2 linked regions of the Idiomarina loihiensis L2TR genome follow. Each later gene encodes a partner of the first gene's protein in a complex. Links are inferred from orthologs where the notes say so. Each region holds a gene or a part of one and is shown on either strand. Other genes may lie near its edges.

The links. The genes of interacting proteins can lie anywhere in the genome.
Region 2: the proteins of tsaE (region 1) and tsaD are in contact, whole or in part, in a crystal structure (PDB 6N9A), measured with the Thermotoga maritima proteins. The link is inferred for Idiomarina loihiensis L2TR from one-to-one orthologs. Residues at the interface, in WP_004082108.1 of Thermotoga maritima: Leu37, Gly38, Lys46, Lys57, Val59, Lys60, Ser61, Thr63, Phe64, Thr65, Leu66, Met67, Val69, Pro71, Tyr82, Arg83, Leu84, Asp86, Asp88, Phe89, Asp93, Ile128, Asp130, Glu131, Arg134; in WP_004082750.1 of Thermotoga maritima: Cys10, Asp11, Arg49, His50, Leu82, Gly84, Gly135, Gly136, Glu154, Thr155, Leu156, Asp157, Asp158, Ser159, Glu162, Asp165, Lys166, Arg169, Leu170, Tyr175, Lys213, Thr214, Leu217, Tyr218, Gln221, Arg222, Asn324.

Annotation. Positions count from the first base shown.
Region 1 is NC_006512.1:335,131-339,998, forward strand. The notes cover bases 1,870-4,868. They hold tsaE (tRNA (adenosine(37)-N6)-threonylcarbamoyltransferase complex ATPase subunit type 1 TsaE), read left to right. Parts: upstream 1,870-3,139; coding sequence 3,140-3,598; downstream 3,599-4,868. Other genes in these bases: IL_RS01655 (bifunctional ADP-dependent NAD(P)H-hydrate dehydratase/NAD(P)H-hydrate epimerase), read left to right, coding at 1,870-3,147; IL_RS01665 (N-acetylmuramoyl-L-alanine amidase), read left to right, coding at 3,595-4,868. Outside these bases: IL_RS01645 (ATP-binding cassette domain-containing protein), read right to left, coding at 1-1,321; IL_RS01650 (YheV family putative zinc ribbon protein), read left to right, coding at 1,403-1,606; more of IL_RS01655, read left to right, coding at 1,627-1,869. UniProt on the Escherichia coli protein: Required for the formation of a threonylcarbamoyl group on adenosine at position 37 (t(6)A37) in tRNAs that read codons beginning with adenine.
Region 2 is NC_006512.1:2,100,144-2,104,724, forward strand. The notes cover bases 989-3,945. They hold tsaD (tRNA (adenosine(37)-N6)-threonylcarbamoyltransferase complex transferase subunit TsaD), read right to left. Parts: upstream 3,006-3,945; coding sequence 1,971-3,005; downstream 989-1,970. Other genes in these bases: folB (dihydroneopterin aldolase), read right to left, coding at 989-1,299; plsY (glycerol-3-phosphate 1-O-acyltransferase PlsY), read left to right, coding at 1,397-1,987; IL_RS10135 (amidase), read left to right, coding at 3,132-3,945. In the rest of the region: IL_RS10110 (CCA-adding enzyme), read left to right, coding at 1-398; folK (2-amino-4-hydroxy-6-hydroxymethyldihydropteridine diphosphokinase), read right to left, coding at 395-904; more of folB, read right to left, coding at 916-988; more of IL_RS10135, read left to right, coding at 3,946-4,581.

The DNA of each region.
Region 1 (4,868 bases):
ATGCCAATCGGGCTTTTTCCCCACCGGACATGGGTTCGACCGACCGTGTGGCCTGATCACCGGAAAATCCAAAGTTGCCTAGAAAGTCACGCAGCTTTTGTTCAGTCGCTTGTTTATCAATGCGCTGCAAGTGCAGCAGAGCTGAGGCTGCCAAGTCCAGAGTTTCCAGCTGATGCTGAGCAAAATAACCAATGCTGAGACCTGGGTTAACCAACCGCTCACCAGCCATCGGCTCCAATTCACCCGCCAGCAGTTTAATCAGCGTTGATTTACCGGCGCCGTTTCGGCCAAGCAAGCCTAACCTAGTTCCCGGCACCAAATTTAGCTTAATCTGCTCAAGAATGGTGGTGTCACCATAGCCAGCTTTGGCGTCGCGCAGCGTTAGCAGTGGATTTGGCAGCTTCTCTGGTGTTAAAAAGTGAAAGTCGATACCACTTTCGGCGCGTAGTGGTGCCTGGTTAGGCAGCTTCTCAATAGCTTTTAAACGGCTCTGTGCTTGTTTGGCTTTGCTGGCTTTATAACGAAAACGGTCAACGTAAGCTTGTAAGTGCTGACGCATAACCTGAGCTTTTTCGTACTCGCTTTGTTGCTGAGCCATGTGCTCGGCGCGCTGCCGCTCAAACAGAGAGTAGTTACCGCGGTAGCTGTTCAGTTTTTTATGCTCAATATGCGTAATGTCGGTAGTGACCGAGTCGAGAAAGTCACGGTCGTGCGATATCAATAGCAGGGTTCCGTCGTACTGTTTTAACCAGCTTTCCAGCCAGAAAATGGCATCAACGTCCAGGTGGTTGGTTGGCTCATCCAGCAGCATTAAGTCGGCGCGGGCTATGAGTACCTGTGCCAAATTAAGGCGCATACGCCAACCACCAGAAAATGCTTTTACCGGCTGTTGCAGTTGTTCCTGAGTAAAACCAAGGCCAGCCATTAAACTGGCGGTTCTGGGCTGAATATCATAAGCTCCGATGGAAGCCAACTTGTCGTGACAGTGCGCAATGGCTTCGCCGTTGTTATCGCTTTCGGCCTGCGCGAGTTGCGCTTCCAACTGCCGAAACTCGGCGTCACCGTCCATTACGTAATCGATAGCGGATTTATCCAGTGCGGGAGTGTCCTGGGCTACGCTGGCAATTCGCCACTCCGCTGGCAGGTGAATATTACCGCTGTCGGCACTGAGTTCACCACGCAGCATGGCAAACAGCGAGGACTTGCCGCAGCCATTACGGCCTACTAAGCCAACGCGATGTCCCGGGAATACTTGTAAGTCACTGTCTTCAAATAAAACATCACCGCCACGCAATAAGGTGATAGCTTCAGCACGGATCATAAACTACTCTTCATTTTGTACAGCTGTTCAGCTGCGGTATCATAGACGTGTTCTGCTCACAATTCTAACACAGGAGCTGTTGTGGCTAGAGAAAAGAAGCGATTTATTGCCGGGGCCGTTTGCCCCAAATGCGATGCCATGGACACACTCATGCTCTTCATCGAAAACGATACCGAACAAGTTGAGTGCGTGCAATGTAAGCACCGGTTTAGTGAACCTAAAGAGCAGGGTGGTGGTAGCCAGCGTCAGTTTGATCAGGTCATTGGGGTGTTTAAGCCAGACTAAACAAATTGTAGGGAACCATTATGACAGACACCGACGGCAGCCGTTTTAGCAATTGTCTTTATCGCGTTGAGCAAGTACAGCAGGGCGAACAAAAAGCCGCTGAAGCCTGCTCGATGAACATGACGCAACTGATGTCGGCGGCCGGGAAAGCCGTTTTTCATCAGCTGCAGTCGTATTTTCCGGCACCGGCACGCATTGCGGTCTGTTGTGGTGAAGGCAATAACGGTGGTGATGGCTATATTGTCGCCCGGCTGGCTCAAAAAGCCGGTTATCAGGTGCAAGTTTTTGCGCTCAAACCCAATGTTGAATTGCCGGAACCAATGGAGTCTGACGCGCACAAAGCCCGCGCTGCGTGGCGTGAACAAGGGGGCAGTGAAAAGCCCTTGTTGGATTGCTCACCCGAGCAGTTTGATGTGTTGGTTGATGCTTTATTTGGTGTGGGTTTGAATCGTGCTCTTGAGGGCGACCCGGTAAGCTGGGTTCAGCGCGTGAATGGCAGCACGACGCCGGTGGTGTCAGTGGACGTGCCGTCGGGGTTAAATGCTGATACAGGTCATGTGCCCGGTGCTGCGGTTCGCGCTCATCTTACCGTCTGTCTGGTGGCGTTAAAGCGTGGTTTGCTGACCGGGAAGGCTCAAGAGCACACCGGTGAGTTAAAACTTGAAGATTTAGGTATTGGCAGCACGTTTAAACAGCAAAACGAAGCTAACTGGTTCAGAGTCAACGCCGGCCGGGTTGGTGGCTGGCTGGCGCCGCGTTCACGCTGCACTCATAAAGGTGAACAGGGGCATGTGCTAATTGTCGGTGGCCAGCCGGGTATGTCCGGAGCTGTGATACTGGCAATGCAGTCGGCGCTGCGTGCGGGAGCGGGCAAAGTGTCAGCGGCGTGTCATCCGCAGGTGCAGGCAATTGTTGCGGCAGCGCAGCCTGAAGCAATGGTACATGGCATAAAAGAAACCGATTCTCTTGAGCCGCTGCTGCGAGAAGCTTCTGCTGTTGCTTTGGGGCCCGGACTGGGACAAGGCTCCTGGAGTCAGGAGATTTTTTCGCAAGTGATGGAAACCGATGTGCTGAAAGTTATTGATGCCGATGGTTTAAACTTATTAGCGAGTAACCCTGTTCGTTCACCCAAATTATTACTAACTCCGCACCCTGGTGAAGCTGCACGGTTACTGCAAATGACGACCGACGAAATAGCGTCGGATCGTTTTGCTGCGGCAACAAAACTGCGCGAAAAATACGGTGCGCAGGTATTACTGAAAGGTGCAGGATCTTTGCTGGTAACCGACAGAGGAAGGTGTTTGATAGACCGCGGTTCTCCGGCAATGGCTTCCGGTGGTATGGGCGACTTGTTAACCGGACTAATCGCGGGCTTATTAGCGCAAAGAATGGCTCCGGCACAAGCGCTTATTGCAGGTAGCCTATGGCATGCTATAGCGGGCGAAGAGGCAGGAAAAGATGGTGAGAGGGGAACCTTAGCTTCGGATCTGTTGCCTCATATACGACAGTTGGTGAATGGATATGGAAGGGACGATGGCTGAGGTACACCAATGTGAACTGGCTAACGAAGAGGAAACGTTAGCACTTGCTAAGAAATTTTCACAAGTTTTACAGGCCCCTTTAGTGGTTTATCTGGAAGGTGAGTTAGGTGCTGGTAAAACGGCATTTTGTCGCGGTGTTATTCAGGCTATGGGGCATTCAGGGGCAGTGAAAAGCCCGACCTATACTCTTGTCGAGCCCTACCAGTTGCAAGGCTGGCGTATTCATCATTTCGATTTATACCGACTGGCCGACCCGGAAGAGCTCGAATATATGGGAATTCGTGATTATTTTTCTGAAGATACGTTAAACTTTATAGAGTGGCCCGATAAAGGCTATGGTTGGCTTCCCGGTGCGGACATTGAGATAAGAATCGAGTATGCTGGCACGGGTCGTAAACTAACTTTCAGTGCGCTAACTGAAGCCGGACAAAAAATAATTAAAACATTATGATGAAGCGATTTTGGGTGTTTTTGTTTGCCTGTGCTCCTTTGTGGGCCTGGGCTGACAACAGTGTAGACAGTGTGCGTGTATGGCCATCTCCGGATAAAACGCGGGTGGTTTTCGACTTGTCGGACACTCCCGATTATTCTTACTTTACTTTGTATCAGCAAAAGCCCTACCGGCTGGTTATTGATTTTAACAACACCTCGTTAAAAGCCGGCCTGGAGAATTTGGGCAAAGAATCGCTGCTGGTCGATAAAATTCGTACAAGTTCGCCTAAAAATGCCAACAGTACCCGTATCGTTATTGAGCTGGACTCCAAAAGCGATGCGAACTTGTTTACCCTGCCGGCGAATGAGTCTTATAAAGACCGGCTGGTCGTTGACTTACCCGGTAAGTCTATTGAGCGCAGCGGGCCGGCTAAATCCGTTTCTGAATTAAAAGACAGACGCGTAACTGTGGCTATTGATGCCGGGCATGGTGGTGATGACCCTGGTTCTATTGGTCCGCGCGGAACCTATGAAAAACACGTTGTCATTCGTATAGCTACTGCTCTGGCTAAGTTAATTAACGACGACCCGGGTATGCAGGCATATTTGATTCGCACCGGTGACTACTATGTTGGCCTTAACGAGCGACCGCAAAAAGCCTGGGATGCTAAAGCCGACTTTTTTGTTTCTATTCATGCAGACGCTTTTCGAACACCACAGCCCAGCGGTGGCTCGGTCTGGGTGTTGTCCAAACGCCGGGCAGAATCCGAAGTTGGTCGCTGGTTAGAAAATCGGGAGCAGCAATCTGAGTTATTGGGTGGCGTTACTGATATTTTGCGGAAGAACGGGCACGAACCCTATTTGGCAGAGACTCTGTTGGATATGTCAATGGACAGTTCCATTGCCGGGGCCTACAGTGCCGCGAAACATATAATCGACGAGATGTCGGCGGTGACAGAAATGCATAAGCATGCTCCACAGGCAGCTAGCCTTGCTGTGCTCAAATCGCCGGATAAACCGTCATTGCTGGTGGAAACTGGATTCATTTCAAATCCGCGTGAAGAGCAGTTGTTAACCAGTAATGCTCATCAGCAAAAGCTGGCGCGGGCTCTTTATAACGGGATCCGCCGTTATTTTGTCAGTAACCCAATAGACAATACCTACTTAGCTAACCAAAGCAGTTTTACTTATACCGTTAAGTCCGGAGATTCCTTATCGGTGCTGGCACAGAAGTATAATACTACCGTCAAAGCCATTAAAACCGAGAATAACCTGACCACCAGTAGCTT
Region 2 (4,581 bases), 1.8 Mb from region 1 along the record:
TAGAGCAAGAAACCCCTGAGAGCCTGAAGCAGTTCTGCAGGCAACTGGCCATACCGAATCATTATCGTGACAGCGCTTTGCTGGCAAGAAATCATGAAGATTTCATTACCACACCGGAGCTCCCAGAAAAAGCTCAATTGGCTGCACTACTGAAACAAATTGACTACTGGCGCCGACCGGAGAAGCTGGAGCAGTTGCTACAGTTACGGCAAGCTGAATATAGTGAATCTAAGCAGCAGAAAAGTATTGCTGCTCAGCATAAAAAGTTACGTTCGGGGGCAGAAAAAGCCGCAGCGCTTAATGCTGGGACTTTGCAGCAGCAGGGCTTTACCGGTAAAGCCCTGGGCGATGCTTTACGCGAACAGCGTGAGCAGATACTGGCTGAGGCATTGAATTAACCTTCCAGCCAAGAAGTGTCGCTAATAGGCTCTAATTGTTGCGGTGAGTCTTTATGAGTCTGCTGGTATTGCTCCCACAACTGCTCGTAACTCACATTTAAAAGCGGATGCAGGTGGTGCCCGGCTATTTCAGCCAGTGGCCAGAGCACAAAGGCATTTTCAAGAATTTCGCCACGGGGCAACTGCGGTTGTTGCTCCCGAATAACGTCATCATACAATAAGACATCAATGTCTAATGTTCGCGGGCTGAACTTAGCACTGCCCGGAATCCGTCCGTTTTCCTGCTCAATGCGCTTGCATTCAGCCAGAACTTCGGTAACAGAAAGGTTGGTTATTACCTCCACCACCAGATTGTAAAAATCACTTCCGGAAAACCCTACCGAGGCACTGCGAAAAATTCTTGAGCGTTGTTGCCAGGTAAAGCTCTTTGCAATGGCTTTCAACCCTGCCCGAATATGTTTTTCACGATCCGTATTAGAACCTATTCCGAGAAAAACTTGCGCCACAACTTATCCTCTTACCCAAATGGGCTGTCGAAAACACTTCGGCGAACGCTTACAGCCACCGTTTTAGCATTAGGCACAGCTCCGGGTTTAGCCACCCGCACTTCAACGTTCTGCACACCGAATTCATTCAAAATGAGGCTGGCAACGCCTTCAGCAACCGTTTCTATGAGCTGACGCGGCTTCTCTGCTACCCAGGCCGACACTCGCTCGCTCACCAGTGCATAATCTAAAGCGTCGTCAATATTGTCAGTAACTGCCGCGCGCTGGTTGTCCCAGCTCATCTGAATATCCAGCACCAACTGCTGTTTTTTTTCTTTTTCCCAGTCATAGACACCAATGATGGTTTCTACGGTTAAGCCTTCAATGCTAACGACATCAATATCTGCTTGTTCCATTTGTGTTAACCCGTGGTAATTGCCCAAAAAACCGCTTATTCTAGGGACATTGAGTTTTAATCGCAGTCTACCTTAACCAACGAGGGATTCGTACCCCATGACAGCGCTTACTTTACTGATGATACTTTCAGCCTACCTTCTGGGCTCTATCAGTAGCGCTGTGGTTATCTGCCGGCTTTGGGGCTTACCTGACCCGCGCAAAGAAGGTTCCGGCAACCCCGGAGCCACGAATGTTTACCGGGTTGGCGGAAAAATCCCTGCGTTATTAACTCTTTGGTTTGATGTTTTAAAAGGTATGGTTCCGGTGTGGGGCTCTTACTTTCTCGGCATTGAGCCCTTTTTCCTTGGGCTAATTGCGGTTGCAGCCTGCCTTGGCCATATTTTTCCGCTTTACTTTCATTTTCGTGGCGGCAAAGCTGTTGCTACCGCCTTAGGTGCTATGTTTCCGGTTGCCTGGGAAATGGCGTTGTTGCTCATTGCCACCTGGTTACTGGTTTTCCGTGTCAGCCGGGTATCCTCTTTAGCGGCTTTAGTAACCGTCTGTCTGGCACCCTTTTATGCCTATTGGATAAAACCCCAATACACAGTGCCGGTTATTATGATTTCGCTATTAATACTCTGGCGTCACCAGGCCAATATTCTGCGCTTGTCCTCCGGCGAAGAAAAAGCCTTTAAACGGCGTCGCTAATATTCACCATGGGTTTCAAATCTGTCATCGGCCATCTTGGGTGTGTTTTCACTGCCAATGGCTCACGTTCTCCCGCTTCTAAACGCAGAGCGCCCGCTAAGGCGATCATCGCACCGTTATCAGTACAAAATTCCGTACGCGGGTAAAATATCTGGCCCTTTTGTTTTTCTAATAAAGCTTCAAGTTTTGCGCGTAAATGCTTATTGGCACTGACCCCACCGGCAACGACCAAACGCTTGTAACCGGTTTCTTTTAGCGCCCGGCGACATTTAATCACCAAGGTATCAACCACCGCATCTTCAAATGCCCGCGCAATATCCGCCAGGGTCTGCTCATCACTGTCATTAGCGGCCAGAGTATTAGCCGCAGAAGTTTTCAAACCACTGAAAGAAAAATTAAGACCTGGTCTGTCTGTCATTGGTCTGGGAAAGGTAAAACGATCGCTGTTGCCCTGTTCAGCCAAAGCAGCCAATCGCGGCCCCCCGGGATAATCAAGCCCCATTAGCTTAGCTGTTTTATCAAAAGCCTCGCCTGCGGCGTCGTCTACTGATTCGCCCAGCAAATGATAATCGCCTATACCTTTTACTTGAACCAGTTGAGTATGCCCGCCGGAAACCAACAAGGCGACAAAAGGAAATTCGGGCTGGTTTTCTTCCAGCATAGGCGCCAGCAAATGGCCTTCCATATGATGAACTCCAACCGCGGGTAAATTCCATCCAAAAGCCAGACTACGACCAATACAAGCACCAACTAACAGAGCACCAACCAGCCCAGGCCCCATTGTATAAGCAATACCATCCAGTTGCTGATGCGAAATCCCGGCCTCTTTGAGCGCAGCTTTAATCAACGGTAAGGTCTTGCGCACGTGGTCACGAGATGCCAGCTCGGGCACTACGCCGCCGTAGTCGGCATGCAGTTTCACCTGCGAGTACAACTGGTGGGCTAATAAGCCTTTTTCGGTGTCGTACACCGCAACACCCGTTTCATCACAAGACGTTTCAATACCCAATACCCGCATAATACTAACCAATTCTGCTATTTACCGACAATTGACGCTATTTTACCTGATTTTTATTCGCATGACTCGCCTTACAGGAAAAGTTATGCCACTTTATGAAAACATAAAAACAACAAAGGCTTTAGCATGAGACAACTCGTTGCATTTCTATTTATTCTGACCTTATCGGCTTGTCAGACATCACCGACGGAGCAGGGTAAGTTTTCCTGGCAGGACGCCTCTGTTATCGAATTGCAAAACACCATGACCAATGGTGATTTAAATGCCGAACAACTCACACAATATTATTTGCAGCGCATCAATACTCATAACCGTCAGGGTGCGAATTTACGAGCGGTAAACAGCGTAAATGAGAATGCTCTGAAAGATGCCAGACGGCTTGATGCCGAGCGCGAACAAGGCAAGGTTCGCGGTCCATTGCACGGCATTCCTGTTCTGTTAAAAGACAACATCGATACCGCCGACGGTATGGCAAATACCGGGGGTTCATTATTGTTCGCAGAAAACTACCCGGAAGATGATGCTTTTCTTGTAGAACAATTGCGTGATGCCGGAGCTATTATTTTAGGCAAAGCCAACTTAAGTGAGTGGGCGAATTTTCGCTCTACCCGCTCCAGTTCGGGCTGGAGTGCTATTGGAGGTCAGGCCGTGAATCCGTATGACACGACTCGCTCTACTTGTGGCTCCAGTGCAGGTTCCGCTACCGCTGTTGCCGCCGATTTAGTCGCACTTGCGGTAGGTACCGAAACCGACGGCTCGTTAACCTGTCCGGCCGCTGTTAATGGCATTGTTACCATCAAGCCAACGCTGGGCCTTATCAGTCGCGACGGCATTATCCCTATTGCGCATAGTCAGGATACTGCAGGCCCAATGGCTCGTAGCGTAGCCGGAGCCGCCTTAATGCTGGATGCGATGCAAGCTTACGATCCGGATGACCCCGCAGGCTATCGTACTGAAACGAATTTTGCCTCGCATTTAAAAGCAGACGGACTCGAAGGCAAGCGTATTGGTGTGGTTCGTAACTTAATGGGTTACAACAACTTGCTTGACGAACAGTTCGAGCAACAGCTCTCGATTATGGAAGCTCAGGGAGCTGAAATTATTAACGTTGAGATGACAACCTACGGAGAATACGGCGGCGATGAATTTACCGTGCTGCTGTATGAGTTTCAACAGGATATGGCGGCTTACCTGAGCAGCACGAATCTGCCCTATAACAATTTAAGCGATATGATAGCGGCAAATAATGAATTGCCTGAGCAGGAGTTATCACTATTTGGTCAGGAGCTCTTTGAAATGGCAGAGGCTCAGGATGACGAAGCCGCTTATCAGAAAGCGTTGGCCAAAAGCAAAAAGCTGGCAGGTAAAGAAGGCATCGATGCCATGCTTGAGGAGAACAATATCGACTTACTAATAGCTCCGACAACAAGCCCTGCCTGGAAAATCGATCACGTACTTGGCGACAACTATTCAGGCTCAGCCAGTTCACCGGCTGCCGTTGCCGGATACCCGCACATATCAGTGCCTATGGGTTATATCCAAATTGGAGACGAACCCGCCCTGCCGGTCGGTATCA